2 regions of the Thalassospira sp. SN3W genome follow, and region 1 is predicted to be linked to the other one. Evidence: riboswitches for the same ligand, from Rfam matches in the RefSeq annotation. Region 1 holds a riboswitch; the other holds the start of a gene.

What was found. Region 1 has a riboswitch for thiamine pyrophosphate ahead of P8T57_RS17605 (ABC transporter ATP-binding protein). Riboswitches for the same ligand answer to the same signal wherever they lie in the genome.
Positions count from the first base shown of each region.
Region 2: another riboswitch for thiamine pyrophosphate. It lies ahead of thiC (phosphomethylpyrimidine synthase ThiC); the one in region 1 lies ahead of P8T57_RS17605 (ABC transporter ATP-binding protein).

Region 1 covers NZ_CP121124.1:3,832,582-3,848,963, forward strand. Annotated here, with positions in the region: gene P8T57_RS17590 (MBL fold metallo-hydrolase) at 1-925, opposite strand, end outside; gene P8T57_RS17595 (ABC transporter substrate-binding protein) at 1,062-2,015, opposite strand; gene P8T57_RS17600 (ABC transporter permease) at 2,088-2,891, opposite strand; gene P8T57_RS17605 (ABC transporter ATP-binding protein) at 2,888-3,712, opposite strand; TPP riboswitch at 3,703-3,814, opposite strand; gene P8T57_RS17610 (quinone oxidoreductase) at 4,836-5,819, opposite strand; gene P8T57_RS17615 (LysR family transcriptional regulator) at 5,918-6,775, shown strand; gene P8T57_RS17620 (CoA transferase) at 6,792-8,189, opposite strand; gene P8T57_RS17625 (citrate/2-methylcitrate synthase) at 8,293-9,438, shown strand; gene P8T57_RS17630 (DUF3008 family protein) at 9,618-9,812, shown strand; gene P8T57_RS17635 (GNAT family N-acetyltransferase) at 9,891-10,487, shown strand; gene P8T57_RS17640 (alpha/beta hydrolase) at 10,523-11,599, opposite strand; gene P8T57_RS17645 (DUF6506 family protein) at 11,645-11,950, opposite strand; gene P8T57_RS17650 (acetoin utilization protein AcuC) at 12,101-13,261, shown strand; gene P8T57_RS17655 (DUF192 domain-containing protein) at 13,258-13,704, shown strand; tRNA gene P8T57_RS17660 (tRNA-Pro) at 13,889-13,965, shown strand; gene P8T57_RS17665 (ETC complex I subunit) at 14,093-14,386, shown strand; tRNA gene P8T57_RS17670 (tRNA-Arg) at 14,531-14,607, shown strand; gene P8T57_RS17675 (hypothetical protein) at 14,706-15,497, opposite strand; gene P8T57_RS17680 (HigA family addiction module antitoxin) at 15,497-15,820, opposite strand; gene P8T57_RS17685 (helix-turn-helix transcriptional regulator) at 15,899-16,342, opposite strand.
Region 2 covers NZ_CP121124.1:2,415,157-2,431,538, forward strand. Annotated here, with positions in the region: gene atpA (F0F1 ATP synthase subunit alpha) at 1-1,042, shown strand, start outside; gene P8T57_RS10880 (F0F1 ATP synthase subunit gamma) at 1,073-1,963, shown strand; gene atpD (F0F1 ATP synthase subunit beta) at 2,015-3,433, shown strand; gene atpC (ATP synthase F1 subunit epsilon) at 3,476-3,880, shown strand; gene P8T57_RS10895 (response regulator) at 4,003-4,449, opposite strand; gene ccmI (c-type cytochrome biogenesis protein CcmI) at 4,796-6,055, opposite strand; gene P8T57_RS10905 (heme lyase CcmF/NrfE family subunit) at 6,064-8,043, opposite strand; gene P8T57_RS10910 (cation diffusion facilitator family transporter) at 8,251-9,261, shown strand; TPP riboswitch at 9,322-9,437, shown strand; gene thiC (phosphomethylpyrimidine synthase ThiC) at 9,568-11,403, shown strand; gene P8T57_RS10920 (PhoH family protein) at 11,469-12,233, opposite strand; gene arsJ (organoarsenical effux MFS transporter ArsJ) at 12,571-13,803, opposite strand; gene P8T57_RS10930 (ArsJ-associated glyceraldehyde-3-phosphate dehydrogenase) at 13,814-14,830, opposite strand; gene P8T57_RS10935 (arsenate reductase ArsC) at 14,889-15,407, opposite strand; gene P8T57_RS10940 (metalloregulator ArsR/SmtB family transcription factor) at 15,444-15,785, opposite strand; gene P8T57_RS10945 (peptide chain release factor 3) at 15,942-16,382, shown strand, end outside.

The DNA of each region.
Region 1 (16,382 bases):
TGCGTGCCGATGCCAATCGCACCGGCGGTTCGTCAACCGGTTCTGCGGTCAGGACGAAAGTCCCCCAATGAATGGCAAGCGCCTGCTTGATGCCCATTACCTGCATGATCTGAATGGCTTCTTCGGGGTTGGTGTGGGCGTTGCGCATGAAATCGCTGGGCTCGTAAGCCCCGATCGGGATCAGGCCGAAATCGATCCCGCCATATTGTTCGCCCATTTCGGTAAACAGCCGTTCGTTCCAGCCGGTATCACCGACGAAATAGAAACGATAGCCATCTGCGAATTCAAGGATATATCCGCCCCACAGCATTTCCTTGCGGTCCTTGGTGGTGCGCGCCGACCAGTGATTGCTGGGCACATGGGTGATGGTAACGCCGCCATGCGAAAGGCTTTGATCCCAGTCGAGTTCTTCGTACTGGTCGGGGGAGATTCCGGCCTTTTCCAGAAGGACCCCGTTTTTCAGCGGCAGGATATAGCGCGGGCCATTGCCAATCTTTCCAAGGCTTTCGACATCGAAATGGTCGTAATGATTGTGCGACAGCAGCACCAGATCAAGCGTCGGCAACTGATCGATCCGCAATCCCGGCTGGCTGTATCGTTTGGGGCCGACATATCGGAACGGCGATGCCCGTTTGGCAAAGACCGGGTCGGTCAGGATATTGAGCCCGCCATATTGCACCAGAGCCGTCGCATGGCCGATCCATGTGACTTGCAGGCGCGCCGGATCGGGATTGTGGATCGCGTCCATATCCGGGGCCTCGGTCGGGATTTTGCCGTGCTGGTGTTTGGCTTTTGGCCAGTTTTCAGAGCCGAAATAACGCCGCTTCAGGAAGCGCCAGAATGATCTTTTGCCGGTTTCCGGCAGGGGATAGCGGTTTTCAAATCCGAATGCTGTGTGGTGCGTTGGGCGTTTTTTGTCAGTCACGCGGTCAAATCCCCTGATCGGCTGATTGATATTTTCGATCTTATGAATGTGTCGCGGATCGGGAATTGTGCAAGTGCGGGCTGATCAATGGAAAAGGCCGGAACCGCGTTTGGTTCCGGCCTGCATTCCAGTCGGTTTATTCGATCACGGTCACGTAGCTGTCAAGCGGTGGAACGGTTTCGATAATGCCCTGATCCTTGAGATAATCGGCAAAGCGGGCATAACGGGTGCGGTCAATAGCGGCCGGACGGAGCGCAAAGCGCGGCAGGGTATCGGCCCATGCCTTGATGTTAAGCTCGTCATCCAGGTTCGGATAGGCCGCGATAAAGGCCTGCCAGCTGTCATCGGGATGATTGACCAGATACTGCACACCTTCTTCAAGGGCAGCCAGCATGCGCGCAAAGCGCGGATCATCGGTTTTGTCGTTACGCACGGTCAGGATCAGCTCGTCATAGGGCGGAACACCTTCTTCCTCGACATAAAATGCCTTGCCCGGTTTGCCTTCGATTTCCATCTGGTTGAGCTCGAAATTGCGATAGCCGCCGATGATCGCATCGACCTGCCCGGAATACAGCGATGGCGAGAGCGAGAAATTGACATTCACCAGTTCGACATCGTCAATCGAAACCCCGTATTTGCCCAGCATCGTGCCGAGTAACGCATCTTCGAAACCGGCCAGCGAATAGCCGATTTTCTTGCCCTTAAGGTCGGCAATTTCCTTGATCGGCCCGTCTTTCAGAACGATCAGGCTGTTAAGCGGGGTTGCGACCAGCGTGCCGATCCGGGTCAATGGCAGGCCTTCGGCGGCCTGCACGTGAAGCTGCGGCTGATAGTTCACAGCAACGTCACCCTGACCGGCGGCAACAAGGCGCGGCGGGGCGGATGGATCGGCCGGTTCGATCAGCTCGACATCCAGGTCATGCTTGGCAAAAAAGCCCTTTTCCTTGGCGACGATCAGGGGCGCGTGATCGGGATTGACGAACCAGTCCAGCAGTATGGTGAGCTTGTCCGCGGCGAATGCCGGGCTGGTCATTCCCATCGCAACCGCACCAATCGTGGCTGCGGTGATCATGGATTTCAGGCGTGACATGGATGAACCTCCTATCGGATATCGGATATATTTTTGATGTTCTGTCCCGCAGTTTCGGGCGGGGAATTCGGTTTATTTTGCCGGTTTCAGGCTGTCGGGCTGCCATGGCAAAGCCGCACGTAACGCCCGGTCGACAAGGAAATATTGCGTGATTGAAAACGCGCACAGGATCAGAAGGCAGGCAAAGACCATGTCGATCTGAACCCGTGCATTGGCATGCAGCATCAGATAGCCAAGCCCGTGGCTTGACCCGACCCATTCGCCGATCACAGCCCCGATGGGGGCAACCGCGGTTGCGACCCGAAAGCCCGAGGCAAATGAAGGCAGTGCGGCGGGGAGGCGCACATGGGTCAGCAACCGCCAGCGACTGGCACCCATGGTGCGGGCAAGGTCGAGGAAGCCCGGTTCGGTGCGTGATAACCCGTCAAAAAACGCGACCGTGACGGGGAAGAAAATGATCAAGGCCGCCATCGCGATTTTTGAGCCCAGACCAAAGCCCAGCCATAATACCAGAAGCGGTGCCAGCGCAAAAAACGGGATCGCCTGCGACACGAGCAAGATCGGCATCAGCCAGAACCGCACGGGGGCAAAAAGTGCCATCGGAAGGGCTGCCAAAGCCCCCAATGCCGCCCCGGCAAAAAGCCCGATCACGGTTTCGGCAATCGTGTATCTGGCGTGGTCAAGCAACACGTCATGACGCTTGATCAGGGTCAGCCAGACTTCATAGGGGGCGGGCAGCATATATTTTGGTGCGCCGGTGACGGTCACAACAATCTGCCATGTCGCGATCAGGGCGGCGATGATGATGACGGGTCGGGCGAGTTTCAGCAGCCGCCGTTCGGTAAGTGGGGTGCGGGGCGTTGTTTGGTTGGTCATGCCAGATCCTCCGCCCGGTTGAGTTCCTCTGCGGTGGCGCCAAGCTGACGGAGCAGTTCGGCCTGATGGCGGAGGATTTCCGGATCGGTGACATCGCGCGGGATTGTGCCCGCCGGAAGGATGGCGTCGCTCAGGACCGCCGGGGTGCCACGCAAGACATGAACGCGATCCCCGATCCGAAGGGCTTCGAGCGGATCATGGGTGACCAGCAAAACCGTTTTGCCGCGCAATACCCGTGCGGCAAGGTCCTGAAGGCGCATGCGGTTAAGCGGATCAAGGGCCGAAAACGGTTCATCCATCAGGACAACCGGGCGGTCTTCCATCAGGGTGCGGGCAAGGGCGGCGCGCTGCTTCATCCCGCCCGAAAGTTCGGCCGGGCGCAGGTGGGCGGCGTCTGATAGCCCGACCTTGGCAATCAGCGCATCGGCGCGTGCAAGATCGGGGCGTTGATTGCGAAGCACCGCCCCCAGCACCACATTTTCCCGGACACTCCGCCACGGCAGAAGCAAATCCTGCTGCGCCATATAGGCAACCCGACCCAAAAGCGGCTTGCCATCCGAGCAGGCAATATCCCCGTCGGCCTCGCCATCAACCAGCCCGGCGAGATAGCGCAACAGCGTACTTTTGCCGACACCAGATGGGCCCAGCAAACAGGTGATGCTGTTGGCAGGTAAACTCAGATCAAGATCATGGAAAATATCGTCGCCGTTAAAGGCCACGCGACCACCGCGCAGATGAACATCAAACGGCGTTGTGTTGCCCGGCATAACGGGGGAATTTGGGGAGGTTGCCGGTTTCGGCACTGATTCTGTCTTGCGCATGCGATCCTTCCTACGCCGGTCTTAACCGGTTCAGGTTCAAAGGGTCGTCCGGCAACACCGAACCTCTCAGCCGATTCACGATCAGCCCCCCTGGAGATGACGGGACTATGCGCAGATCATCGCGTTACGTCAAGCATTGGAAAAAGTTCTTGATTTGTTCTTTTGTTTGTGGCATAAGATAAAAGTCAACGGGAGAAATACACCCGGACCGAAACCCGCAAGGCCTTGTGCCTCGCGGGTTTTTGCGTTTGGGACCAGATCAAAGAGGGGATCAGGATGCGGCGGCAAGGATTGAGGCAGGGCGGCGGGGCACCCCGCAGGATATGCGTCGGCGGATGGCGGAGCCATTACGGCGGCATTCCGAGCCGGTTCTAATATGCTTTTAATGCGCTTGTTTGTCATGACGGGAGAGGTGCGTCTTGTCGGGGAACGGACCCCGAATTTGCCGGAAGCGGCAGCAATGGCAGCATTGGCGACATCGGATTGTGGCCCGTCGGTGGTGGACAGGTTGGGGGCAGTGCGCCCGAAAACCGTCTGCTGATGAAGATTGCGGCGGCCCGAGATGTGTCTGGACGCCGGGGTGGCGCGTTGCTGCCGGGGCCGGACGGTGATCGAGGCGGCAGGGAGCCCGATGATGGTCCTTCGGCGAGGTTGCTGGACGCCCGAGGTATGTCCGGCCTTCGGAGGTCATGCCATTGCCGAAAGGGGCCGGAGCGGGCAGCGATGCCGTGGGCGGTCAGTGGCCCGTCGATGGTGGGACAGGTGGGGGCGGTGAGCCCGAAGGCCGTCTGTTGGCGAGGATTGCAGACGCCCGAGGTTTGTCTTGGGTTCACTGGTTGCCGGAAGTGCCGCCATGGCCGGAAGTGATCGGATCGACCGTTCGAAGCTAGCCCGCCGGGTGATCCCGTCCATGTGCTAAGCCATCGATCACCGCCGGGAAGCAAATGCGCCTTGCTTTGCGCCGGCTTGTGGTTCCGATATGCTGGGCGGTGTCATTTTCTGTTTTTGGGGGCGATGGTCTGGGGGCGGTTGGGTTGCGCGTATCACGGCGGCCCTGCAGCATGGGCTTGCATCAACCAATTGATTTGTCGATGCCTGTTGACCTGTACAGGACCGCGATTGATTACTTGGGTGTGCAATCGGCTTGTGTTACCAGCGTGATCGCTCCGCTTGTTCGGCCCGCTTCAAGGTCGGCATGTGCACGTGCGGCCTCGGAAAGGGGATATTCGGTCGCGGCCGGGAACTCATACTGACGCAAAATATTGAACCACGCGTGTGCGGCCCGGTGATAGTTTTCTGTATCCGTGACATACGTAAGGATACTGGGCCGTGCAAGAAACCGGTTGGTCAGATGCCGCAGATCAAGAGGCGGTATGTCTCCGGCAACCTGACCAATTGTTGCGGTAATTCCGAACGGCCTGGTCGCGTTTAGGGATTTGGTCAGATTATCGCCGCCGATCCCGTCAATCGCGTAATCAACACCCCGTCCTGATGTCAGGTCCATGATGGCGGTTTCAAAATCCTGTTCGCGATACAAGATCGCGTGATCAAGCCCCTGCGCTCGTGCTGCCAGTGCCTTGTCTGAGGAGCCGATTGTGCCGATGGTTGTCGCCCCTAAATGCTTGGCCCAGCGGACCAGTATCTGGCCCAGACCACCTGCTGCTGCGTGTATCAGAACGGTTTGGCCCGGTGAGACGCGGCCAATTTGTTCTAATAAAAGGTAGGCAGTCATGCCGCGCAGGAAGGAACCGGCGATCTGATCGGGTTGAAGATCATCGGGGATTTTGATCAGCTGGCTTGCCGAAATGTTGCGTTCTGAGGCATAGCTTCCGGCCGGAAAACCGGCATAGGCAACCTTGTCGCCGATGGCAAAGCCGGTCACGTCAGGACCTGTTCCCGTAACGGTTCCGACAGCTTCAACCCCGATAATCGCGGGCTTTTCTTGCAGCGGATACAGGCCGACGCGATGATAGATATCGACAAAATTAACCCCTATCCGGTTTTGGTCAATCCGGACTTCACCCACGGCTGGTGCGGGTAAATTGATTGCGCGTTCCTGAAGGCATTCCGGGCCGCCGATTTGGCTGAGTTCGATGATTCTGGTCATGAAATACTCCTGACATTCGATGTGATATCAGGAATATCCGTTGTTTTTCTTGGGGGAAATTCCCTATATTTGCGTAGTTAATGGGGAAAAATGCGCAAATGAATTGGGAAGACTACCGATACTTTCTGGCTTTGGCTGATACGGGCAGTTTTTCGGCAGCGGCACGGGAACTGGGTGTGGATCACAGCACGGTTGCGCGTCGGGTCAATGCGCTTGAAACCACATTCGGGGTCCGGTTGATTGATCGTTTGCCGAAGTCGGTGATGTTGACGGTTGATGGCAAACTGGTTGCCGAACAGGGGCGTCAGGCGGTTCTGGCAATGCAGGCGGTTGAACGTGTTGCGGCGGGATCCGCCGACCATGTTTCAGGAACTGTTTGTGTGAGCGCACCACCGGCACTGGCCAGTCATATTATCGGGCCAAAAGTCCGGGAATTGCGAGAACAGCATCCTGAGATCGATCTTGTTTTGCAGGGGGAAACCCGATCAACAGACCTGAACCGGCGGCAGGCCGATATTGCGTTGCGCCTGTCGCGCCCGGAAAAATCGGCGGTCACAGTGCGCAAGTTGACGGATATGCCGTTCGGTTTTTACAGCGCACCTGATTATGACAAGCCCGAGCATGTCTGGGACTTTATCAGCTGGGATGAAACGACGGCTAGTATCCCGCAACATCGCTGGATTGAGGAGCGGTTGCATGGGCGCAAGGTCGTGCTGCGTAGCAATGATACCAGCATACAGGCTGCGGCGGCTGGCTCGGGGTTGGGAGTTGCGATTTTACCGCACTTTGTCGGGGATGCCGATCCAAGGCTGGCCCGCCTTTATCCTCATGAAAGTTTTCCACCGCGCGAGGTCTGGATGCTGGTGCATGAGGATCTGCGTCATGCACCACGCATCCGAACTGTGATGGATTTCCTGATCAAGACTGTTGCCGTGCTGAAAACCCAGATCGTCTGAGTAATTGATATATTGCTTACCACGCTGCCGCGCTGGATAAAAGCCGTCCTGCCGGGTAATCCCAACCATGTGCGACGCCATCAATCGTGGCCGGGAACCGAACGCGCCGGGCCTTGCCCCAGCTTGTGGTTTCGAGATGCGGGGCGATGTCGTTTTCGGTTTCGGGGGCGATGGTTTGGGGTCGGGTTGGTTGCGCAGTCTGGCAGAGCAGGTGGGCGGTGCGGGCCAGCGAATGGCGGGCGGTGGTGATCTGGCCGGTCTGGCTGCGGAGCAACAAGGCGTGGATGGTGCTTGCCGCCATCAGATAGCCGGTTGCGTGGTCAAGGGCCTGCACCGGAAGGGGCGTTGGTTTTGGCGCATCGGCCTGTTTCATGCCGAAATCGGCGATGCCGCAGCTCATTTGGACCAAGCTGTCAAAGCCGCGCCGTTTGGCCCACGGGCCGGTCCAGCCATAGGCGCAGAGTGTCACATCTATCAGGCCGGGATTGATGCGGCGAAGTTCGTCCGCGCCATAGCCAAGGCCGGGCAGGGCATCGGGGCGGTAGCCATGCAGCAGGATATCGGCACCGGCCAGAAGGCTTTCGAATGTTTTGCGATCCTCGGTGCTTTTGAGGTCAAGCCCGGCACAGCGTTTGCCAAGGGTGATTTCGGGGATTACCGCGCCCTCGTCCCAGTGGGGCGGATCGATGCGCAAGACATCCGCGCCATAGGCCGCCAGAAACCGCCCGGCGACGGGGCCAGCCAGGACGCGGGTCAGGTCAAGCACGCGGATCCCGGCCAAAGGCCGGTTCGGCCGGATAACGTGGCGGGATTTTGCGGTGATGCCGTGATGCTGCCAGCCGATCAGCGGTTCGGCCGCAATCGCAACCCCCTGCGGGTGGGATTGCCAGTCACCCAGGCTACGCATGGTGGCGGCACAGCCGCCCGCCGCAATGATTGCGGTTTCGAGGTCATCGGATTTCCAGTTTGCGACAATCGGGGCGAGGGCTTCGCGGTCCGTGTAATCGCCCAGAACCGACAGGGCGGCCGCACGGTGATGCGGGGCGTTGGTGTGAAGCCGTATCCAGCCATCAGCGGTTTTATAGTCACCGGCAATCGCATCCCAGACCGGCGGCAATTCCCAGCCCATCGGGCGGATCGTCATATCAAACCATTTTGATGTCAGCCTTTGATCAATAGTGATGTCCGCCAGATCGCCAGTCGCCAAACAGCGATAGCGCGAGATCATGGCGGCTGCGATGCCGATGGACGCGGTTGCAAGATCGGTGACGGCAAAGAAGGATGGCAGGGCGTCCGTGCCGGTGATTTTGATATCGGGCATGGCGTTTGTGCCGCCCGGAAGATCAAGGGCGGCGTTAAGGGCATCGGTAATCGGGGCGATGAACGGATTGGTCTTGTCGGTCATGGCGGTCATGTTGGTGGCTCCTTTTTCCGCACTGGTGGCGCGGGGCGGGGATTGATCACCCAAGGATCACGCGGGGCTGGACAAATCGTCAATCTTGATCAAGATAATCGATATGAAAAATCTTGATGATCCGATGAATGAAACCGCATTTTTCACGCTGTCGGCACAGGAAGTCTGTGCGGCGACCGGCATATCGCGCGATACGCTTTATGCCTATGTCAGCCGCGGGATCGTGCGCGCCATTGCCCATCCGGGGGACGCACGCAAAAGCCTTTATGACCATCGTGATGTGCGCAAAATCATCGCGGGCAAAAAACGCGGCCGGTCGCGGCAATCGGTGGCGGCATCGACGATTGACTGGGGCGAACCGATACTGGTGTCGAAAATCACCCGCATTGCCGATGGGCGGTTTTTCTATCGCGGCAGGGATGCGGTGGGGCTGTCTGACACCATGACGCTTGAAGATGCCGCGCGTCTTCTGGCGGGATTGCGGGTCGATCAGGATCGATGCTGCGCGCCGGATTTCATCCCGGCCAATCACGCCACACCGTTTGACCGGATGATTGCGATGATGGCGGGCGAGGTGACAAACCATCCTGCCGGGGATGGCCGCCCGGTTGCGGCGAAGCTGATGCGGCTTGCGGCCCTGGCCGCCGCCGGTCTGCGCGATGACGGCGAAAGTCCGATCCATGTGATGCTGGCGCGGGCCTGGTCGGCGAAGCCGGAGGCGACGGATCTGTTGCGCCGCGCGCTTGTGCTGTGTGCCGATCATGAATTGAATGCGTCGGCCTATGCGGTGCGGGTGGCGGCATCGGCGGGGGCGAGTGTTCCGGCGTCGTTGCTGGCGGGGTTGGCGACATTATCGGGCAGTCGGCATGGCGGGTTAACGCCGCGTTGCCGGGCATGGATGGACCGGGTGGAACGGCGCAATATCGATCCGGTACGCGATGGCGTGCCGCCCGGTTTCGGGCATCCGCTTTATCCCGATGGCGATCCGCGCACGCGCGCGATTATGCAATCCTGCGGGCAGGTCGGCGATGCGTTCTGGGCGCGGATTGCCAACCGGGTGACGGATGAAACCGGGCAATATCCCAGCCTTGATTTCGGGCTGGCGTTGCTGGAACGCGAACTTGATTTGCCCAAAGGGGCGGGGCTTGGCATTTTTGCTGTCGGGCGGATGGCAGGCTGGATCGCGCATCTGTTTGAACAACGCCAAAGTGGCAAGATCATTCGGCCGCGGGCGGCTGTGGCCGGGTGAGGGTGTGGGCATGTGGTGGTCTTGGGGGTATTGAATTTGCGGCGCGATGGACTCCCGCGTTCGCGGGAGTGACGGTTTGGGGCGTTGCGGCATGCGCGCGCGTTTTTATCGACTTTTCGGAACACGTGCCGGTCTGGTTTGTTTGATAAACAGGGCAAACGGTAACGAAGGACGAGACAATGCCGGCAAAATCGAAATCCCAGCAGAAAGCTGCCGGTCTGGCGCTTTCGGTCAAGCGTGGCGAGCAGAAAAAGAGCGAACTGACCGGGGCTGCGCGCGAGATGGCAGAAAGCATGTCCGAGGAGGAGCTTGAGGAACTGGCATCGGGCCAGCGCAAGGGCAAGCCGGAGCATAAATCCAAGTCGGGATCGTGATCGGTATCACATCCCTGGCTTGTGAAATCATGCCGTCCGGTTATCTTTTTCGGATCGACAGGATCGCGGAAGGTACAGATGCAGGACCGGCAGCCTTTTTCCATTCATCATGGCATCGAAGATAGCCATATCGACAAGGCGCTTGATCTTTTCTGGCAGGCGTTTCGCCAGAAGCTTGCCCCGGTGTTGAAGCCGGAGGACAAGGCGTTGCGGTTCCTGAGACGGGTTGTTGATCCGGCACATGCGATCAGTGCAGTGTCGTCCGATGGTGATCTGCTGGGCATTGCCGGTTTCAAAACGCCCGCGGGGGCGTTTATTGGCGGGAAGCTATCGGATATCTGCGCGATTTATGGCGCGTGGGGCGGATTGTGGCGCGGTGTTCTGATCGATATTCTTGAACGGGATCTGTCCGAGGGGGTGCTGTTGATGGACGGCATTTTTGTTGATCCTGATGCGCGCGGCAAAGGTGTTGGCACGGCACTTCTGGACGGGATTGCACATGAAGCCCGGGCGCGCAATCTGGCGCAGGTGCGGCTTGACGTGATCGATACCAATCCGCGCGCCCGTGCCCTTTATGAACGATGCGGCTTTGTTGCGGGCGAGGTGCAGGAGCTTGGCCTGCTGCGTCATCTGTTCGGGTTTCGCACGGCAACGACAATGATGTTGCCGGTTTGATGCGGATTAAACACAAAACGCTTTAGCGCGCCGGGCTATGGGCTTTGCGTGATCTGTTTGATCCAGGTGGTGATGTGATCCATCGCGCCGGGGGCATAGACATGCCGCCCCATCACGACAAAGGCCAGTTTGACGATGTCGGGCATCTGATCGGCAAGCTGATAATTAAACAGGCGGCTGCGCAGCAACCCGTGCGTCGCATCGGGAAGGGTGATGACCCTGTTTGCGCGATTGTTGGGCAGGGCAAGCTTGCGATAGATCGTTGCATTATAAGCGGCATCAACATTCAGGTCATCTTCGCCCCATAGGGCAAGCAGGGGCGATGTGACTGTTTCAAGCGGCCCGGTGGCGTCTGATCCGATATTGCGTTTCACAAATTCATAGCGGTCCTGTGACATGACTTCCTGATCATGGGGGATGGCCAGATAGTCCTGATAGGTGCTGTCGGGGCCAAAAATCCGGTTATCCATGTTGTGCGCGGTTTCAATGCGCATGGCGATTTCATCGGGCCGGGTGCCAAGGGCCGCGAGGCGCGTTCGCCTATAATAGGTGCCCTGATGCTGCCAATTGACTGCCGCGCCGACCAGGATGTGAAAGGCGGCATCGGGCAGGCGATTGGCGATATCGGGGATGACCCAGCCAGCCTGCGAGAACCCCAGAAAACCGATTTTGCGGTTTTGGTTGCCATCAAGGTTGCGAAGGGCGGCGAAGGCCGACATCGCCTCGTTGGCGCGATCATTCATGGATTGATCAAGCCAGTTGCCCGTGCTGTTGCCAATGCCGGCCTTGTCCCAGCTATAAACACCAATTCCGTCATCAAGCAGGCTGTTGATCAGCGGCAGGTAACCGTCATGCGAAAAGCGGTCCTGCGGGCCGTCGCCATGGATCAGAAGGACAATGGGGGCCGTGTCGGCCGCCGCACCATCGGGCAGTATCAGGGTGCCCGAAAGCCGGTTGCCGTGATCGTCAAATTCGACAAGGCGGGTATTGCGACCTTCAAGATCAAAATCGGCAAGCCCGGAAAGGGCAAAACCGCCGAAAATGACAATAACGATGATCAGGATCGCAAGCCGCGCGAAAAGGCGGTGGCGTTTTGACGTTTTTCCGGGCACGGGCGGGGCTCCGACGGGTTGGTGATGACGATGGATTGAGAGCGATCAGGACGATGTCATGAAACGGGTCAGAAGGGCCTGATTGGCGGCGTCAAACGTGACCCGGCCAAGGGCGACGCGGCCATCAAGTGCGTTTTTGACCGCATCAAAATCCGTATCGGAAAAACCGCCACAGGTTTCAATGACCTCTATCCCGTTTTGGGCAAAGTTTTGCGCCGCAACGATCAGGGCCGCGATATTTGACGCGGCAAAGATATGGGTGGTGAAGCCATCGCCGGGCAGGGTGGTTTGTGTGCCACGTACCGGGTATCCGTCGGCCTTGATCAGAAAGGCATAGTTTTTGATCGGCATGGGGCGGCCTGTCGTTTAAGAAAAGGGGCGTTTAATAAAAGGACGTTTAAGAAAAGAGAAAGTGTTCCGGGAGCAGAGTTACGCGGATGCGTTTGCGCGTCAATCCTGCGATGCCCCAACGAGCCCAGCCCGAATGAAGCATGATCGGTCATGATGCCATCTGATGAACCTGTTCTGAATTATCCCGATCGTCGCCGCCACGATATTCGTCCGCGCATGATCGCGGCCGAGATTTATCGCGGGTCGAGTTACGGGCCCAAACACCCCCTGTCGATCCCGCGGGTATCGCTGGTGGTGGATATGGTGCATGCGATGGGTTGGGTCGATGGGGAAAATTACCTGACCGGGCCGGTGGCAACGCCGGCACAACTGTCACGCTTTCACGATCCCGACTATATCGCCGCCGTGGCACAGGCCGAACGTGACCAGATGTTGCCCGAGGACATGATGGTCAGATACGGGTTGGGTAAAAACGGCAATCCGATCTATCCGGAAATTTTCCGGCGTCCGGCGACGGCGGCCGGATCATCGATCATGGCCGCCCGGCTGATTGCCGATGGCGGAATCATCCATCATCCGGCAGGGGGCACGCATCATGGATTGCGTGATCGGGCATCGGGGTTTTGCTACTTCAACGACCCGGTTCTGGGCATTCTTGAATTGCTCGATTCGGGGCTGGATCGGGTGCTTTACCTTGATATTGATGCCCATCACGGCGATGGTGTGCAGATTGCCTTTGCCGATGATGACCGTGTTTTGACGGTTTCGATGCATGAAGAAGGGCTATGGCCGCGCACCGGGACGATTGATGATGTCGCCGGGGGAATGGCGCGGAACCTGCCGATGCCAAGTGGCATGCATGATGACGAGATGCGTTATGTCCTTCATGAATATTTCATACCGCTTGCGCAGGAGTTCTCACCACAAGCCATTGTTTTGCAATGTGGATGTGATATATTAGCAGAAGATCCATTATCCAGACAGATGCTTGGTAATCAGGCCATTTGGGACGTGGTCGGGGCCATGATCAAAATGGCATCCAGGTGTCTGGTACTGGGGGGCGGAGGATATAACCCTTATGGGGTTGCGCGCTGTTGGTCCGGGGTGTGGGCGGTTGTAAACGAAATCGAAATACCACCTGTGTTAGCCATCACAGCGGAAAATATCCTGCGTGCCGTAAAATGGACGCATAGCCGTGGAAAGCAGCCGGACGAAAAAATGCTGACCAGCATTAAAGATCCGTGGCGCGGCGGGGACATACGTGACGAAGTCAGGACACGCGTCCAAAGACTGAAGGGGTATGGGTTATGAAGTCGTTCATTCAAATGACCTTGGTCGTTTGCTTTATCAGTGCTGCCGTGATGGCGGGGCTGAATGCAAAGGCAACAGGGTTTGAACGATCGCGCCTGCTGGTGGATGGCAAGGTTTTCAATGTTGAAATGGCGGTTACACCCGATGAACGGTCCCGCGGATTGATGTTCCGCACCGAAATGGCCGAGGATGCCGGGATGCTGTTTGATTTTGGCCGCGCCAGCGACATTTCAATGTGGATGAAGAATACCTTCATCTCGCTTGATATGCTGTTTATCGACAAGAATGGCGTGATTGTCGGGATTGAAAAACGCACCGTGCCGAAATCCGAAACCATCATTCCGGGGCCAAAGCCGGTGCGCTTTGTTCTGGAGCTTAATGGCGGTTCGGCGGACCGGTTGGGATTTGAAGTTGGCGAGAAGGTCGAAGGGCTGCCGCGCTAAGACATAGTAACAGCAATCGTGACAGGCCCGTTGCGGCCATGCGATCCTCAATCAGCAATAGCAAGGCCGCGGATGATTTCTGCGGCCTTTGGTTTTTGGGCTGCATTTTATTTCCAATACGGGCAAAAAACGCATAATGCGGTCTTGCCCGTGCGGAATTATGGTGCTAAATCCACATCCGCGTCGGGGAGTAGCGCAGTCTGGTAGCGTACCTGCTTTGGGAGCAGGGGGTCGCGAGTTCGAATCTCGCCTTCCCGACCATTTTTCCCTTTTGCCATACGGACACGTTTTCATGTGCCGGCAAAAGGTGTAAAAGATGACGAGACAGCGGGTGTTAGAGAGCCCCGCATTCATGTCATCTTATCCGACGGTCAAGACGAGGGTCCCGATGAAGGTCCGTGTTTACAAACCTGCCAAAAACGCCATGCAGTCCGGTCGTGCGGCGACCAAACACTGGGTGATGGAATTTGAACCGGGTGCAAAGAAGGTTGCTGATCAGCTTATGGGCTGGATCGGATCGACCGATACCCGTGGCCAGGTGCGCATGTATTTCGATACCCTTGAAGAAGCACAGGCATTTGCCGCCCGTCACAAGCTGATTGCCGATATCGAACAGCCGAAATCGCGCGTCCGCCGGGTGCAGGCCTATGCCGATAACTTCGCGTTCAAACGCGTCGTCTGATCCTTCGGCCATCAAGACGGCCGATCACCATCATCGGGGCGGTTTCCGCCCCGTTCGTCTGACAGAAGACGTTAAAGACTGAAAAGATATCAGCCGGGCAGGCGTCCAATGCTTTGCCCCGGGGCACCAACCGGCCCCCACAGCGGTCCCTTAGCTCAACTGGATAGAGCAACAGACTTCTAATCTGTAGGTTGCAGGTTCGAGTCCTGCAGGGATCGCCATTTTTCTTTGTTGATTTTAGAAGTTGTACCGATGTTGGGCGGATTGGGTTATGTCCAATATCTTTGATAAAGTTTGGATGTTTGATCGCTTTATTCGTTTAGCTGGCCAATCTTTTTATGACACGAATAAGCCGATCTTCTTGTCTAGTCATTTCATCAATCATAATGGCAGGCATAAGCTCAAGTTTATACCGAATGTTTTTGATGTCATCGGGAGGGGATGTTGGGCTTATTTCTGTGAGTTCATGGATGATATTGGCTATATTGATGTCGGTCTCCTCCGCCTTCTCAAGGCTCTCTATGAGAGTCGAAAGCCACATAATCTCATTTGGTTCCAAGTGGCCGATGAACTCCATTTTTATTGTCTGTACCGCCTGACAAGCCTCAGGAAGTGACCGAGATGTAGAGTAAGTCGCAATGTGGTCAATGTCGTTGCAGGCCGCAGCTCTGAGGGTTTTGAAGGTATCATCAGCTTCGTCGAAAAGTTGTTGATGCTCAGGTGTAAAAGGTATGGGCGTGTTAAATTTTTTTAAGGCATGTAACAGTCCTTTGGTCTTCTCGCTTGTGCAGGATTGATACAATTTTGCCAAACCTTTGAGAACTTCTTGATTCTTTTGAAGGGCATCTTTGCAAGAGTGGACACCGGCAAGAGCAATATACAGGTGGGTCAAAAGCGGTTTGGTTGCGTCCTTTGTTTTAGTTCTATATTCCAGCCAGAATGTTGTTCTCGCTATATAGAACGCACCTGCAACACCAAGTGACGAGCCCAACACGTCACCCCATCCATCCGGTAAGGGCACTGTGTTTGGGAAGAATAGCGCTGCACACAGAGCTCCTGTGATAGCACCGGTGCTAAGCAGAATCAGCGGAGTAAAGTCGGGCAGTTTCATCAGCTTGCCGCCCGCTCTGGTGGATACACCGTTTGCGGTTGCCAGTCGGCTTCGGCCTGTTCGCCGTCCCAGGCATCAACGGATGCCTGAAGGTTCACCCAGAAGAGGGTGGTGTTGCCAAGGGTTTTGGCGATGCGCGCGGCCAGCGGGGCGTCAATACGGGCATGGCCGTTGATGATGCGGCTCAGGTGTTTTTCGCTGATTTCGACATCATCGGCGAAATGCTTTTGCAGGATTTTGCGGGGGACAAGGTAATGTTCGCGCAGGATCACGCCCGGATGGGTCGGGCGGCGATTGCGGCGAAGCGGGCGGGGTGCGTTCATCAGTGATAATCCTCCAGATCAAGGATCAGAAGCAAGAAAAGGGACCGTCCCCTTATTGTCCATGCGCAAATTCATGCCTTAGTCCCCATCGACGGTCCATGTTTCCAGATCGTCATAATCGACGCCAAGGATGCCGGCCAGTTTGGCTTGCAGTTTGCGCGAGGCGGTCTTTTTGCCGGTTTCGATCATGCTGATATAGTTGGTTGAAACGTCTGCCAGTTCGGCGAGTTGCGGTTGGGTCATGTCGCGATGTTCGCGGTAAACCTTGACCGGGTTTTCCCCGTTGGAAAGGCGTTTGACGATCTCGAACGGGAAGCTCTCATCGTTTTTGACTTCATCGGCAAGGCGGATCAGTTCCGCATCCTCGGCGGCTTCGCTGTCGGCGAGGACGCTGGCGGCTTCGCGGGGGAATGCGGCCTTGAAGTCATCAAAGGCCATCACAACGGAAACCGGGTTCATCTGTGCATCGCGCACGACATGCCAGCGCGTGTTGTGTCCGGTGTGTTTGGTTTCGGTGCCCATGGTGCTGTGTTCCCGTTTGGTGGCGTTGGCGTGCCGGGCC
Region 2 (16,382 bases), 1.4 Mb from region 1:
CGAGCTGATCATTGGTGACCGTCAGACCGGTAAAACCGCGATCATCATCGACACCATCCTGAACCAGAAGCCGGTGAACGATGCCGCGAAATCCGACAGCGACAAGATGTTCTGCATCTATGTTGCGGTTGGTCAGAAACGTTCGACCGTTGCTCAGGTTGTGAAGGTTCTTGAAGAACGTGGTGCGATGGAAAACACCATCGTTGTTGCCGCGACCGCTTCTGATCCGGCGCCGATGCAGTTCCTGGCACCGTTCGTTGCCTGCGCAATGGGTGAATATTTCCGCGACAATGGCATGCATGCCACCATCTTCTATGATGATCTGTCGAAACAGGCTGTTGCCTATCGCCAGATGTCGCTGCTTCTTCGCCGCCCGCCGGGACGTGAAGCTTTCCCGGGCGACGTTTTCTATCTGCACTCCCGTCTGCTGGAACGTGCTGCGAAAATGAATGACGAAAACGGCGCTGGCTCGCTGACCGCACTGCCGGTTATCGAAACCCAGGGTAACGACGTTTCGGCGTTTATTCCGACCAACGTGATTTCGATCACCGACGGTCAGATCTTCCTTGAAACCGACCTGTTCTATAAGGGTGTTCGCCCGGCTGTGAACGTTGGTCTGTCGGTTTCGCGTGTGGGTTCGTCCGCGCAGATCAAGGCAATGAAACAGGTTGCCGGTTCGATCAAGCTGGAACTTGCCCAGTATCGTGAAATGGAAGCTTTCGCACAGTTCGCATCGGATCTTGATCCGGCGACCCAGAAACTGCTGGCACGTGGCGCACGTCTGACGGAACTGCTCAAGCAGCCGCAGTATTCGCCGCTTAAAGTGGAAGAACAGGTTGTTGTGATCTATGCCGGTGTGAAGGGTTACCTTGACGGCGTGGAAGTTGGCAAAATTCGTGCTTTCGAAGAACAGTTCCTGAACGATATCCGTTCGACCGGTTCTGACATTCTTGATGCGATCCGCACCGAGAAGGTTCTTTCGGAAGCCACCGAAACGAAGCTCAAAGCGTTCCTCGACAAGTTCGCGAAAACCTTCGCGTAAGTCTGAAATTTAGGCGAAGGAGGAAACGCAATGGCTAGTTTGAAGGATCTGCGCTCGCGCATTGCCAGCGTCAAATCGACGAAGAAAATTACTTCGGCGATGAAGATGGTGGCGGCCTCCAAGCTCCGCCGTTCGCAGGATGCAGCAGAAGCAGCCCGTCCCTATGCGGATCGCATGGGGACGATGCTGGGACGGCTTGCAGCCGCGGTTGGTGGCGCACAGGGGGCACCGAAGCTTCTGGCAGGTACCGGCAAGGATGATGTGCATCTGCTCGTCGTCTTTACCGCGGACCGTGGCCTTTGCGGTGGTTTCAACGCATCGATCATCAAAGCAACCCGTATCAAGGTCCGCGCCCTTCGCGCGGCTGGCAAAACGGTGAAGCTGATCTGTGTTGGCCGCAAGGGTGCCGATGCGCTCAAGCGTGAATTTGGTGATGCGATTGTCGCCCGGTATACTGGCGTCGAAGGCAAGAAGGGGATTGATTTCTCTGCTGCTACCGACGTTGCCGACAAAGTTCTGGCGCTGTACGAAGAAGGCGAATTTGACGTCTGCTCGATCTTCTATAACAAGTTCGTGTCAGCAATTTCGCAAGTCGTGACCGAACAGCAGCTGGTACCGTTCGCGGTGCCGGAAGCCGACGGGCAGGAAGAAGCTACCGGTTCTTCTGCGGTTTATGAATATGAACCGTCCGAAGAAGCCATTCTGGCTGATCTGCTGCCGCGTAATGTCGGGGTCCAGATTTTCGGTGCGATGCTGGAAAGCAGTGCATCCGAGCACGGTGCGCGTATGTCCGCGATGGATAACGCAACCCGCAATGCCGGCGATATGATCGACCGACTGAGCATCCAGTACAACCGCTCACGTCAGGCCCAGATCACCAACGAACTGATTGAAATCATTTCCGGCGCCGAGGCTTTGTAAGCGGGTCGCAGGAACTAACGGATAGTTTTGTCCGAGCAGGAGACAATACCTATGGCGAACAAGAAGGCGGGGAAAATTTCCCAGGTTATGGGCGCCGTCGTCGACGTTAAATTCGACGGCGATCTGCCTCCCATTCTGAACGCGCTGCATGTTGACAACAACGGCCAGCGTCTGGTTCTTGAAGTTGCACAGCACCTTGGTGAGAATGCCGTCCGTACCATCGCGATGGACACCACCGAAGGTCTGCGTCGCGGTCAGGAAGTCATTGATACCGGTGACGCGATCCTGGTTCCGGTTGGTCCGGAAACCCTTGGTCGTATCCTGAACGTCATCGGCGAGCCGGTCGACGAACGTGGTCCGGTCAACGCGAAAATGACCTCCCCGATCCACCGTGAAGCACCGTCTTTCACCGATCAGTCAACCGACACCGAAATCCTGGTTACCGGCATCAAGGTCATCGACCTGATCGCGCCGTACACCAAGGGTGGTAAAATCGGTCTGTTCGGTGGCGCGGGCGTGGGTAAAACCGTTCTCATCATGGAACTGATCAACAACGTGGCAAAAGGCCACGGCGGTTATTCGGTTTTCGCAGGTGTTGGTGAACGTACCCGTGAAGGTAACGACCTCTATCACGAGATGATGGATTCGGGCGTTATCAACCCGGAAGGTGCATCCAAAGCCGCACTGGTTTATGGCCAGATGAACGAACCCCCGGGAGCACGTGCACGTGTCGCCCTGACCGGTCTGACGATTGCGGAATATTTCCGTGATGAAGAAGGCCAGGACGTTCTGTTCTTCGTCGATAATATCTTCCGCTTTACCCAGGCGGGTTCGGAAGTGTCGGCACTTCTGGGTCGTATCCCGTCTGCCGTGGGTTATCAGCCCACACTCGCAACCGACATGGGTGCGCTTCAGGAACGTATTACCTCGACCAAAAAAGGTTCCATTACCTCGGTCCAGGCCATTTACGTCCCTGCCGATGACTTGACCGACCCGGCACCGGCAACCTCGTTTGCCCACCTTGATGCGACCACGACGCTCAACCGTCAGATCGCCGAGCTTGGCATCTATCCGGCTGTTGATCCGCTCGACAGTACCTCGCGTGCGCTTGATCCGGGCGTTATCGGCAAGGAACACTACGAGACCGCCCGTGAAGTGCAGCGTATCCTTCAGACCTATAAGGGTCTTCAGGACATCATCGCAATTCTCGGCATGGACGAGCTTTCGGAAGAAGACAAACTGGTCGTGGCCCGTGCCCGTAAGATCCAGCGTTTCCTTTCGCAGCCGTTCCACGTTGCAGAAGTCTTTACCGGTACTCCGGGCGTGTTCGTTCAGCTCGAAGACACCATCAAGGCATTCAAGGCCATCTGTGCTGGTGAATATGACCACATGCCTGAACAGGCATTCTACATGGTCGGCACCATCGAAGAAGCCATCGAGAAAGCCAAGAAGATGGCCGAAGCTGCCTAAGGCAGCTTCGGTCCCCCTTCCCATACGGGAGAGAGGACTGTCATGACTGATACGACTGTATTGGAACTTGTTTCGCCGTCTGCCCTGCTCAAATCCGAGCCGGTCGAGATGGTCGTTGTTCCGGGCACGGACGGGAATTTTGGCGTGCTGCCGAAGCATTCGCCGATGATCTCGACCATTCGCCCCGGTGTCATCGACATCTATGCAGGTGGCAAGGTTTCCGAACGTATCTTCGTTGCCGGTGGCGTCGCCGAGGTTAACCCCGAGCGTTGCACCATTCTGGCCGAAGAAGCGGTTCCGGTTTCCGATATCAAGGCCGATGAAGCCCAGGCACGTCTTGAGACCGCGCAGGCGGATCTGAAGGCGGCAACCACGGCGCATGACAAGGCGAATGCCGAGCGTGCGCTTGAGGTTGCCCGTGCGCAGATTGCCGCACTGTCCAACTGATCATCGATCTTCGACTTTGTTAAAAAGGCCGCTGTTGTGCAGACAGCGGCCTTTTTGCTTTTGGCATGTCAGAAGGGCTGATCGGGAAAGCGTGATGGGGGTAGCCGCAACCGGCGGCGGGATCAGGGGGACGGGGTCAGGGCAAGACCGAGCCAGAAAGATTCGATCATCTTCATCAGTTCGATGAATTCCGTGACATCGACCGGTTTGCGCAGATAGCAGTTCGCCCCCGCCGCATAGCACAGATCCACATCATGTTCGGCCCCCGACGTGGTCAGCACGATCACAGGGATCGAGGCGGATGACGGATCATTCCGGATTTCGCGCAGCATTTCGCGGCCATCCTTGCGGGGCATGTTCAGGTCCAGCAGGATCAGGCGGGGTCTTGGCGCATTGCGATAGGGGCCATCCTGTTGCAGGAACTGGCGCGCGGTCATCGCATCCTTGACATGATGCAGCGTAACCGGGTGGGTGAATTCACGGAGCGCTTCCTGAACCAATCGGGCGTCGCCCGGATTGTCTTCTATCAGCAGCAAATTGCTTACGGCCCCGCTTGCACCGGCGATCATGCGACGTCCTTATTCTTTTGGATGGGGAATGTCGGAAACTCCCCCTTTTGATAGATGAGAATTATAGTCAATCTTTTAGGGGAATTGAAGAAAAAGACAGAATAAATTCAATCTTGTAGGCGAAAAGTTTGAAATTTCTGAATCCGGTTCACTTTTTCAACGGGTCAAATTTGAGGAAACAGAACGCCAAATCAATAGGATACAGGCGAAAGTTTGATCAAAATACTATCCTTGCGTATTATTTGGTTGGCTGCATTCGTATGGGTGTAAACAGAAAAAACGCACCGCGATTTTTCACGGTGCGTTCGATTCTGGGTGATGAATGATGGTGGCCGTTTGGGGCCGGTCAATTCGCAGGGATGCCCAGTTCATCGGCCAACCCGGCAAAGCGGGTCAGAAGATCGGTATCATCGGAAAATACCTGCCGGGCGTTGTCATAGGCCTGCTTTGCCTGATCGGGTTGGCCGATCACCATATAGGCGCGGATCAGACGGGCCCAGCCTTCGGGGTTTTCCGGGTTTTCCGCCAGTTTGTCGGCCAGCTGCGACACCATGCCAAGGATCATTTCCTGACGTTCTTCGGGCGACATTTCGGCGGCGGCTTCCATGTCTTCGCGCGAGGGTCCCCCGGGCCCGGCAGGGGCGTTTGAGGCCATTGGCGGGGTGATCTTGATCCGGCCGGTAATGTCGATCCCCTGGGCGAGGGCGGCTTCGTCGATCCGGGCCAGCACCATCGGAAGCCATCCGGCATCGGACGGCGCACCATTCACCAGCACGATCCAGCGATCAATCGCGGCAGCGACATTGCCGTTCTGCGCATCGGCAAGACCGAGGAAATACTGGATGCGGGGGTCCTTGCTGCCGGATTGGGCGGCTTCTTCGAGTGCGCCGCGGGCGATTGTGTTGACCTGGCCGTTATTCGCCCGGATGACGCTTTCGGCATACATCGCCAGATAATCACCATCGCGACCGGATTGCTTGACCGCTTCGAGGAAGGCGGTCTGGGCTTCTTCGGCGCGCCCAAGTGCCATCAGACTGGCGCCAAGCAGTTCCCAGCCCTTGAGGTCATCGGGATTTTCAAGCAGGCGGTTTGACAGGTCCTGTACGGCGCGGTTCAGCGCGTCATTGCGGCTGGCGTCATTTTCGCTGGCCTGCCGGGCGGCCATGATTTCGTCAGTACGGCTGGCCATGGGGCGATCACGAAGGTCGGGGCGGCCAAGATCCAGATAAAGGCCGATACCGCCGACAAACAGAAGCAGGGTAAAGATCGCAACAGCCGGGCGCAGGCGGGAGATGCGCGTTGCGGCCTCGCCGGATTGCTGGCGGGTGCTGATGCGCTGATCGGTGGCAAGGATGCGGCGCTGGACTTCGGTGCGGGCGGCGTCGGCCTGTTCGCCGGTCAGAACGCCGCGTTCGATGTCGCGTCCGATTTCGGCAAGCTGGTCGCGGTAAACCGCAAGATCGCGTTGCAGTTCGTCTTCGTCCATGTCGGCAAGGTGATCATCACCCGCATCGGCACTGGCGGAACGCGCATTTCGCAAGATCGGCCAGAGGACGTAACCCGCCACCAGAGCCGTCAAGGCGCCAAGAACAATCCAGATGGTCATTGAGAATCCTATTCGGCGGGTACGGTGTGAACCGTTTTGGTGGAGCGGGCAGGGGCACCGACGCGATAACGACGATCGGAGAGCGACATCAGACCACCCAGCACCATGATGATGCCACCGGCCCACATCCACGGGATCATCGGTTTGACATAGAAGCGCGTCACCCATTTGCCGCTGGCGTCTTCATCGCCGATGACAGCATAGATATCGCCGGTGAAACCGGACCGGATTCCGGCCTCGGTCGTGGGCATGCCTTCTACGGTGTAGACGCGCTTTTCCGGGGTAAGCGTTATGGTGCGTTCGCCCGGGGTTGCGATGGTGATGGTGGCCTCGCGGGCGAAGAAGTTCGGCCCCTGATATTCGCGAAGGCTGCTGAGCGTGAAGGTATGGCCCGAAACAACCGTGCTTTCACCGATGGCAAGCGATTGAACCGATTCTTCGGTCCATGCCTGTGATCCGGTGATCCCGGCAATGACAATCGCCATCCCGGCATGAGCCAGCATGGTGCCGTGTGCCGAGCGTGGCAGATTGCGCATCCGGCGGAAGCTGGTCGAGAGCGGTTCGCGGAAAAGCTTGATCCGTCCGGCCCATTCCAGCATCGTTCCAACAAACAGCCAGATCGCCAGCCCCATGCCAAACAGGGCAAAGGCCGGACCACCGGCAAGCCAGTAGGTGACGATCAGAACGAGGATCACGGCGGCAATGGCGATTTTGAGCTTGCCCAGAACCGCAAACAGATCGGCACGTTTCCAAGGCATCATCGGCCCGAATGCCATGGCAATGATCAGGGGCGTCATGATCGGAACGAAGGTGGAATTGAAGAACGGCGCGCCGACCGAAATCTTTTCACCGGTCAGGGTTTCAAGCAGCAGCGGATAAAGGGTGCCGAGCAGCACCATGGCCGCGGCAATCGAGAGCAGCACGTTGTTGAAAACAAGTGCGCCTTCGCGCGAGATCGGCTGAAACAGACCGCCGCCCTTCAGGGTTGGCGCGCGCCACGCATAAAGGGCCAGCGACCCGCCCACCGTCAGACACAGCAGGAACAGGATAAACACCCCGCGCGTCGGATCGGTGGCAAAGGCATGAACCGATGTCAGCGCGCCCGACCGCACAAGGAAGGTGCCGAGCAGCGAGAAGGAAAAGGCAAGGATCGACAGGAAGATCGTCCAGCTTTTGAGCGCGTCACGTTTTTCAACGACAATCGCCGAATGCAAAAGCGCGGTTCCGGCCAGCCACGGCATGAAGGATGCGTTTTCAACCGGATCCCAGAACCACCAGCCACCCCAGCCGAGTTCGTAATAGGCCCACCAGGAGCCAAGCCCGATCCCGGCGGTCAGGAACATCCATGCGGCCAGCGTCCAGGGACGGACCCAGCGCGCCCATGCCGGATCAACCCGGCCTTCGATGAGTGCGGCAACGGCAAAGGCAAAGGCCACCGAGAAACCGACATAGCCGAGATAAAGGAACGGCGGGTGAATGGCGATGCCGGGGTCCTGAAGCAGCGGGTTCATGCCTTCGCCGTTGAGCGGCGGATTAATCACGCGTTCGAACGGGTTAGACGTCAGAAGGATGAACAGCAGGAAGCCGAGGGCTATCAAGCCCATGACGCCGACGACGCGCGCCAGAAGGCTTGGTGGCAGGTTCTGGCCAAAGCCCGCGACGGCAGCCGAAAACAGGGTCAGGATCATCACCCAGAGCAGCATCGAGCCTTCGTGGTTGGCCCAGACGCCAGTGATTTTATAGATCAGCGGTTTGGAGGTGTGGCTGTTGGCGACCACATTGACGACCGAGAAATCGGATGTGACATAGGCATATGTCAGGGCGGCAAAGCTTGTACCGACAAGGGCAAAGCAGGCAATCGCCAGACGTGGCGCAATTTTCAGAAGTGCGACATCACGCCGCGATGCGGCCAGAAACGGGATGGTCGACTGTGCCAATGCCACCACGAGTGACAGCACCAGGGCATAATGTCCGATTTCAACAATCATAAGTGGGCCTGTTGTTTGCTCTTATCCGCCTGCGGGGCTGATATAGTCGCTCCGGTCTGGTTTGAAAACCTTGCGGAATATCAAATATGCGCTATTTGCTGCACAGGCGAAGGTCAAAGTATGGCAATAGTCATTACATATTACGCCAATTCACGATATAAAACCGCAATCAGCGAGCGGAAATTGAAGACCAAGGGTCTGTAGAACATGAGTCAATGTCCTGTCATTGACATCGCGCAAAGGGAAATATGGGCACGTCGGGCAACCACGGCCTCTATTGTCATTGCTGCGACGCTGATTGCCATCAAGGCCGCCGGTTGGTTCATGACCGATTCCGTCAGCCTTCTGTCTTCGATGATTGATAGCATGCTTGATGTCGGGACGTCTGTGATCAACTTCATGGCGGTCCGAAGCGCATGGCGCCCGGCCGATCACGATCACCGTTTTGGCCATGGCAAGGCCGAACCGCTGGCGGGGCTTTTCCAGTCTGCCTTCATGATCGGGGCGGCCATTCTGGTTCTGGCGGAGGCCGGATCGCGTCTTGCGGAACCGCAGCCGATCCGGTTTGCGGTTGAAGGCGTGTGGATCATGTCGATCTCGCTTGTCATGACCGTCGGGCTTGTGTTGCTGCAACGAAAAGCGGTGCGGATGTCCGGGTCGTTGGCGGTTGACGCCGATTCGATGCATTACACCAGCGACATCCTGTCCAATCTGGCGGTGATTGTTGCCCTTGTTGCAGGTTTTTCCGGCCTGAACTGGGCCGATCCGGCGATTGGCGGCATGGTGGCGCTTTTCCTGCTTTATTCCGCGGTCAAGGTCGGGCGCAATTCGGTTTCGGTCCTGATGGATCAGGAATTGCCGGAATCAGACAGCCAGCGGATCATCGAACTGACGATGAAAAACGCGTCCGTGATCGGCATTCACCGTCTGCGCACCCGGTCATCGGGCGTGCATCGCTTTGCCGAGATCGAACTGATCATGGATGGCGGGATGCTGATGCGGGAATCGCACACCATCTGCCATCAGGTGATGGACAGCATCCGGGCGGAATATCCCGATCTGGATATCACGATCCATCCCGAACCGCCCGAAGACATCCATCTCGACGAGTTCAGTGGTTATACCGAAGACCCGGAATTCTGGCATACGGGCCGGGCGCGCAAGGCCGGTCAGGACAGTATTCCGGCGTCAAATGGCGAGCTGGCGACGGGGCGCTAGGTTTCGGGTGTCGGGTGTTTTCCACCAATTGACATTACCCGCATAACTTGTAACCCTGCAATCGATCACCTGGGGAGCCCCGACAAGGGGCTGAGAAACTGCTGGCTTTGCAGCGCAGTGACCCTTTGAACCTGATCCAGTTCATACTGGCGTAGGGATGGTGCGGATGCCGGCATATTTACCTGTTTTGATACTGTGGGTACGCCCCGTTTGTCATGGCGGTTTTCCCATCACCGGTCGGCATTTTTCATCAGCAGCCTCTCGCAGAACTGGGTCTCCATTGCCTTGATTGCAAAGGGGCCTTTTATGTCTGTTCCATCTACCAAAACCGATATCAGTATTGATGTCACCAGCGATGTTACAACCGGGCCGTTGCCCGCATCGCGCAAAATCCACATTACGGGATCGCACTTTCCCGATATTTGCGTACCGATGCGTGAAATTGCGGTTCATGCCACCGCAGGCGAACCGCCGATCAGGGTTTATGACCCGTCGGGGCCCTATACCGACCCAGATGTCACGATTGACATTGCCAAGGGACTGCCACGACTGCGCCGAAGCTGGATCGCGGCGCGTGCTGATACCGAACGATATGCCGGGCGCGACATCAAACCCGAAGATAACGGCTTTGTCGAAAGTGAAAGCCATGCGGTTCCGGCATTTCCGCAAAGCCATGCGCCGTTGCGCGCAACTGGCGGGCGGGCAGTGACGCAGCTGGCCTATGCCCGGGCCGGAATCATTACCGCCGAAATGGAATATGTCGCGATCCGTGAAAATCTGGGCCGGGCGGAAATGCGCGCCAATGCCAAGCGTGATGGCGAGGCATTCGGGGCGGTGATCCCCGATCATGTGACGCCCGAATTCGTGCGTGAAGAAATTGCACGGGGGCGCGCGATCATCCCAGCCAATATCAACCATCCAGAAGCCGAACCGATGATCATCGGACGGAATTTTCTGGTCAAGATCAATGCCAATATCGGCAATTCGGCGGTCACATCATCAATGGCCGAAGAGGTTGAAAAGATGGTCTGGGCGACGCGATGGGGGGCGGATACGGTCATGGATCTGTCGACCGGGCGCAATATCCACAATATCCGCGACTGGATCATCCGCAATTCGCCGGTGCCCATCGGGACGGTGCCGATCTATCAGGCTTTGGAAAAGGTCGGCGGGATTGCCGAGGACCTGACATGGGAAATATTCCGCGACACATTGATCGAGCAGGCCGAACAGGGGGTGGATTATTTTACCATCCATGCCGGATTGCGATTACATCACATCCCGTTAACCGTGGACCGGGTGACCGGCATCGTATCGCGGGGCGGGTCGATCATGGCGAAATGGTGCCTGCATCATCATCGCGAAAGTTTCCTGTATGAGAATTTCGCCGAGATTTGCGATATCTGCCGGGCGTATGACGTTTCCTTTTCGCTGGGCGATGGATTGCGGCCGGGATCGATTGCCGATGCCAATGATGCCGCCCAATTTGCCGAACTGGAAACACTGGGCGAATTGACCCGCATTGCATGGGATCGTGATTGCCAGGTGATGATCGAGGGGCCGGGCCATGTGCCGATGCATAAAATCCGCGAAAACATGGACAAGCAATTGTCGATTTGCGGCGAAGCACCGTTTTACACGCTGGGGCCGCTAACCACCGATATTGCGCCCGGCTATGATCACATTACATCGGGGATCGGGGCGGCGATGATCGGCTGGTTCGGGACCGCAATGCTGTGTTACGTGACGCCCAAGGAACATCTGGGCCTGCCGGACCGGGATGATGTGAAGACCGGGGTGATTACCTATAAGATTGCCGCCCATGCCGCCGATCTTGCCAAGGGCCACCCGGCAGCGAAGGCACGCGATGATGCGCTTTCGCGTGCGCGGTTTGAATTTCGCTGGGAAGATCAGTTCAACCTGTCGCTGGACCCGGAAACCGCACGGGCATTTCATGATCAGACCCTGCCGAAAGAGGCGCACAAGGTGGCGCATTTCTGTTCGATGTGCGGGCCGAAATTCTGTTCGATGCGGATTTCACACGAAATAAGGGCCGATGTGCAGAAGGAAGGCATGGCGGCGATGGCGGAAAAATACCGTGATGGCGGGGATTTATACATGCCCCGAAACATCGGGAAATAAGCCTGTGAAAATGGCGGGCCCGGTGACGGACCCGCCTTCTTCTTTTGGTTTGCCGTGCCGAAAGGTTAAAGGACGGTCAGCATGCTGGCGACCAGCGGATGACGGACGATGTCCCGATCAGCCAGTTTGACGCAGGCGATGTCTTCGACATTTTCAAGACGGTCGGACATTTCCGACAGGCCCGACATTTCCGGCAGAAGGTCTGTCTGGTCCGGGTCGCCGGTCAGGATCATGGTTGAATTCCAGCCAAGGCGGGTGACCAGCATCTTGAGCTGTCCGTAGGTGCAGTTCTGGGCCTCGTCAATCACGACGAAGGCATTGTTGAGTGTGCGGCCACGCATATAGCCAATCGGTGCGATTTCGATCGTGCCGTCCGAAAGGTACTGCCGCAGGCGTTTGGCACCGAGACGGTCATTCAGTGCATCGTAAAGCGGGCGAAGATAGGGGGCCATTTTGGCTTCGACGTCGCCGGGCAGGAAGCCGATATTTTCGCCAGCCTCGACCGCGGGGCGGGCCAGAACGATGCGGCCGATTTCGCCCTTGTCCAGCGCTTCGACGGCCTTGGAAACAGCGATGAAGGTTTTCCCGGTTCCCGCCGGGCCAAGTGCAAGGATGAGGTTGAAGGCATCGATTGCTTCCATCAGGGCCGCCTGATTTTCGCTTTTCGGGCGAATGTGGCGGCGGAAGCTTTGATCGCGTTGGCCGTTCTGAGGGACGTCACCCTGACCGTTCAGGGGATGCCAGTTTGACTTGTCACCGTCAAACAGCTCGTGAACGTTGGTGTCTGCCTGTTGCGGACGGCTACGACGGCGTGCTGCGCGCTTACCCATAAGTCACCTCATCAATTGTGCCAATAAAGCAAAACGCGCCATTCCATCATGGAAAGGCGCGCATTCAATTTTCATCTTGCGATGGAAGTGGCGGGTGGGTTCACCGCCGTTCGCAGCAACATGTTGCATCTGCGATCCGGGGGGCGAAAAATTCCGTTTTACAACGTGCTCTCGCGTCACTCGGGAACCCCTCCTGCGGTCCAGTTATTGACCGTACAACAGAATCGTACGCCTACATCCTGTGTTTTGTCACTGTTTTTTATCTGATTAAATTTAAATGAAATCGGAAAGTGAGTCTTTTCAGAGATTTATGCCGCATCTGCGAGATAACTTTTTTCTAATGCAGTGCTTCGGGCGTCCCGGATTGGTGTTTTGGCAGGCCAAAACTGATTATCCAGCCGATCAGAAGGAAGGCGGCCGAGACGGCCAGACAGCCAACCAGACCGCCATACATATAGGCCAGTCCCGACAGGATGGTGCCAGTCAGTCGCCCGACGGCATTGGACATGTAATAGAACCCGACATTCATCGCGACCCTGTCACCATCGGCATAGGCAAGGATCAGATAGGAATGCAGCGATGAATTGACCGCAAAGACCAGCCCGAAGACCATCAAACCGCCCAGAACGGCAATTTCGGGCGAGATATCAAATTGCACGGCGGCCGCAATGCCCGCGGTCACGATGATCAGGGCGAAAATCCACAGGCGCGCACTTTGTCCGTCCGGGGCATGGGTGCCTGCGCGCAGGATTTTGGGCGCAATCGTCTGGATGAAGCCATAGCCGATCACCCACAGCGCCATATAGGTGCCGACCTCGATATGGCCCCAGCCAAGATGGGTTGCCAGAAAGACCGGTAATCCGACGACAAACCAGATATCGCGCGATCCGAACAGGAACATGCGGGCGGCTGACAGGATATTGATCTTGCGATCCTTGGAGAAGACTTCGCGGAATTTGGGTTTCGGTTTGTTGGCCGGGGCGGCCATTTCGGGACCGATGGACAGGGCCACCGCAATCAGGATGACGGTCAGCCCGGTTGCCATCGCGAGCAACGCCCCGCCAAAACCAAGCCAGGCCAGAAGCGCACCGCCCATGAAAAAACCGGCCCCTTTGAGCGCGTTTTTCGATCCGGTCAGTAGGGCCACCCAGCGAAACAATGCCCCGTCGGCATTTTCGGGCACCAGAACCTTGATGGCCGACTTGCTGGACATTTTGGTCAGGTCCTTGGCGACACCCGATGCGGCCTGCAGGCCCATGACATAGGCAACCGATATCCACGGCAGCCAGTTTTCATTGGTCAGGGACAGGGCGGAAAGGGCGGCGATCTGGGTGATCAGCCCGGCAAACAGGGTAAAGCGGAGCCCGCGCGCCTGTGCCAGCCAGCCACCGACCAGATTGGTGATGACCCCGGCACATTCATAAAGGACAAACAGAAGGGCGATTTCAAAGGCCGAATATCCAAGGTCATTGAAATGCAGCAGAACCAGCATACGCAAAGCCCCGTCCGTCAGGGTAAATCCCCAATAGGCGGATGTGACAAGGGCATAATTGCGAATGGCCGATGACATGAAAATGATCCTAAAGGCTTTGGGCGACTTTGGCGGCCAGATCAACCATCCGGCAGACATAGCCCCATTCATTGTCATACCAGGCGAATATTTTGACCTGCCGTTTGTCGATCACCATGGTTGATCCGGCATCGATGATCGAGGAGCGCGGATCGTTGAGATAATCGCAACTGACCAGCGGGCGTTCCTCGTATCCGAGAATCCCGGCAAGATAGGTTTCCGATGCGGTGCGCAGCAGGTTATTGACCGTTTCGACATCGGTGTCGCAGGCGACTTCGAACACGCAATCAGTCAGCGACGCGTTCAGCAGCGGCACGCGCACGGCAATGCCGTTCAGCTTTCCGGCCAGTTCCGGGTAGATCATGGTGATGGCGGTGGCCGAGCCGGTGCTGGTGGGGATCAGCGATTGCAGGCTGGACCGGGCGCGGCGCAGATCCTTGTGCGGCAGGTCAACCACGGTCTGGGTGTTGGTCACATCATGGATGGTGGTGATGGCACCATGCACGATACCCAGTTTTTCGTGGATGACCTTGACCACCGGGGCCAGACAGTTTGTCGTACAGCTTGCCGCGGTCAGAAGGTGATGGATTGCCGGATCATAGAGATCGTCATTGACGCCATAAACGATGTTAAGCGCGCCTTCCTTGACCGGGGCGGCGACGATGACTTTTTTCACCCCCTGATCAAAATAGGGCTGAAGCGTTTCGGGGGTTTTGAATTTGCCGGTGCATTCGAAAACGATGTCGCAGCCCTGCCCGACCCAGTCGGTATCGCCCGGTGTGGCATTTTCCGAAAAGGTCAGGGTGGTTTGGCCATCAATGACAACAGTATCATCGATGCAGGTTACCGGATGATCCCAGCGTCCATGCACGGAATCGAATTCCAGCAGATGGGCGGCGGTTTTCGCCCCGCCGCTGATTTCGTTGATATGGACGAATTCAAGGCCGGGATGGCCCCAGCCCGCGCGCAAGGCAAGACGCCCCATGCGGCCAAAGCCGTTGATGCCGATACGGATTTTGCGGCTCATTTCGAGGACTCCTGAATATCAGGTCACTAACGGGGGCCGTTAGTGACCGTTTCGCGTTTTATGCGCTTTCGTTCGCGGGCATTCCGGTTTTGCCAATGTCGTCGAGCTTCTGTTGCAGCGACATCCGGTCAAGGGATGCGAAAGGCAGGCTCATGAAAATTGAAATCCGGTTGCGCAGCATGCGATAGGCATCGGCGAAGGCAAGGCGGATTTCGGCCTCGGTTCCGGTGGCACTTGCCGGATCGGGTACGCCCCAATGGGCGGTCATCGGGGAGCCGGGGAAAATCGGGCAGCTTTCCTTTGCCGTCTGGTCGCAGACCGTAAAGATGAAGTCGAATTTGATTTCGTCCTGCGCGGAATAGACTTCCATCGGCTTGGAGGAAAAGACAGACGGATCATCGCCCAGACTTTTGAGAAGGTCGATTGTATAGGGATGCAGATTGCCGCGCGGATGTGCCCCGGCGCTATAGGCATGAAAATGCCCTGCGCCTTCACGGTTCATGATGGCCTCGGCCATGATGGAACGTGCGGAATTCCCCTGACACAGGAACAGGATGTTATAGGTACCGCCAGTCATGATGATGTCTCCGTCCGGTTATGCCGGTTTGGCGTTTCAACAGCAGGTCGAGGTCGATGTTTTGCCGGAAACCGCGATACCGCAAAGTTCCGGGCGGCCCTGACAGCAATCATCGGCAAGAAATCCCAAAAGATCACGCATAACATCGGGGACGATCCGATAGATGATCGACCGGCCATTGCGTTGTGATGTGATCAGTCCGGCCTGGCTTAGAACCGACAGATGGGTGGACATGGTGTTGTGCGGGACCGCAAGGCTGCGTGCGAGGTCGCCTGCGGCCATGCCGTCTTCGCCCACGCGCACCAGAATCCTGAATGCTGCCAGACGGTGTTCCTGTGCCAGTGCGCCAAGGGCGCTGATTGCTGTATTTATTTCCATATGTCGGGAAATATTGACATATTATGCAGAAGTCAAATGACGAATTTGTTTCAGCGATGGATGCGATCATGCCCGATATGACGATTTCACGGTGGCATGCGCGCCAAAAATCAGTACAGTGCGCGCCAACCCGAAATCATGATCAATGGATGAACCATGCCGACGATCGACGAGCAGGTATCGCGCCGCCGTACCTTTGCCATCATTGCCCACCCGGATGCGGGTAAAACGACACTGACTGAAAAGCTGCTGCTTTTCGGGGGTGCCATTCAGATGGCCGGTGCGGTGAAGGCGAAAAAGGAACAGCGTGGCGCACGTTCGGACTTCATGAAGATCGAACAGGATCGCGGTATTTCGGTGTCATCCGCCGTCATGACGTTCGAGTTTGAAAAGAACATCTTCAACCTGCTTGATACGCCGGGCCACGAAGACTTTTCCGAAGATACATACCGCGTTCTGACCGCAGTTGATTCCGCCGTCATGGTGATTGATGGTGCCAAGGGGATCGAGGCCCAGACGCGCAAGCTGTTTGAGGTCTGCCGCCTGCGCGATGTGCCGATCACGACGTTTGTTAACAAGCTTGACCGTGAATCACGT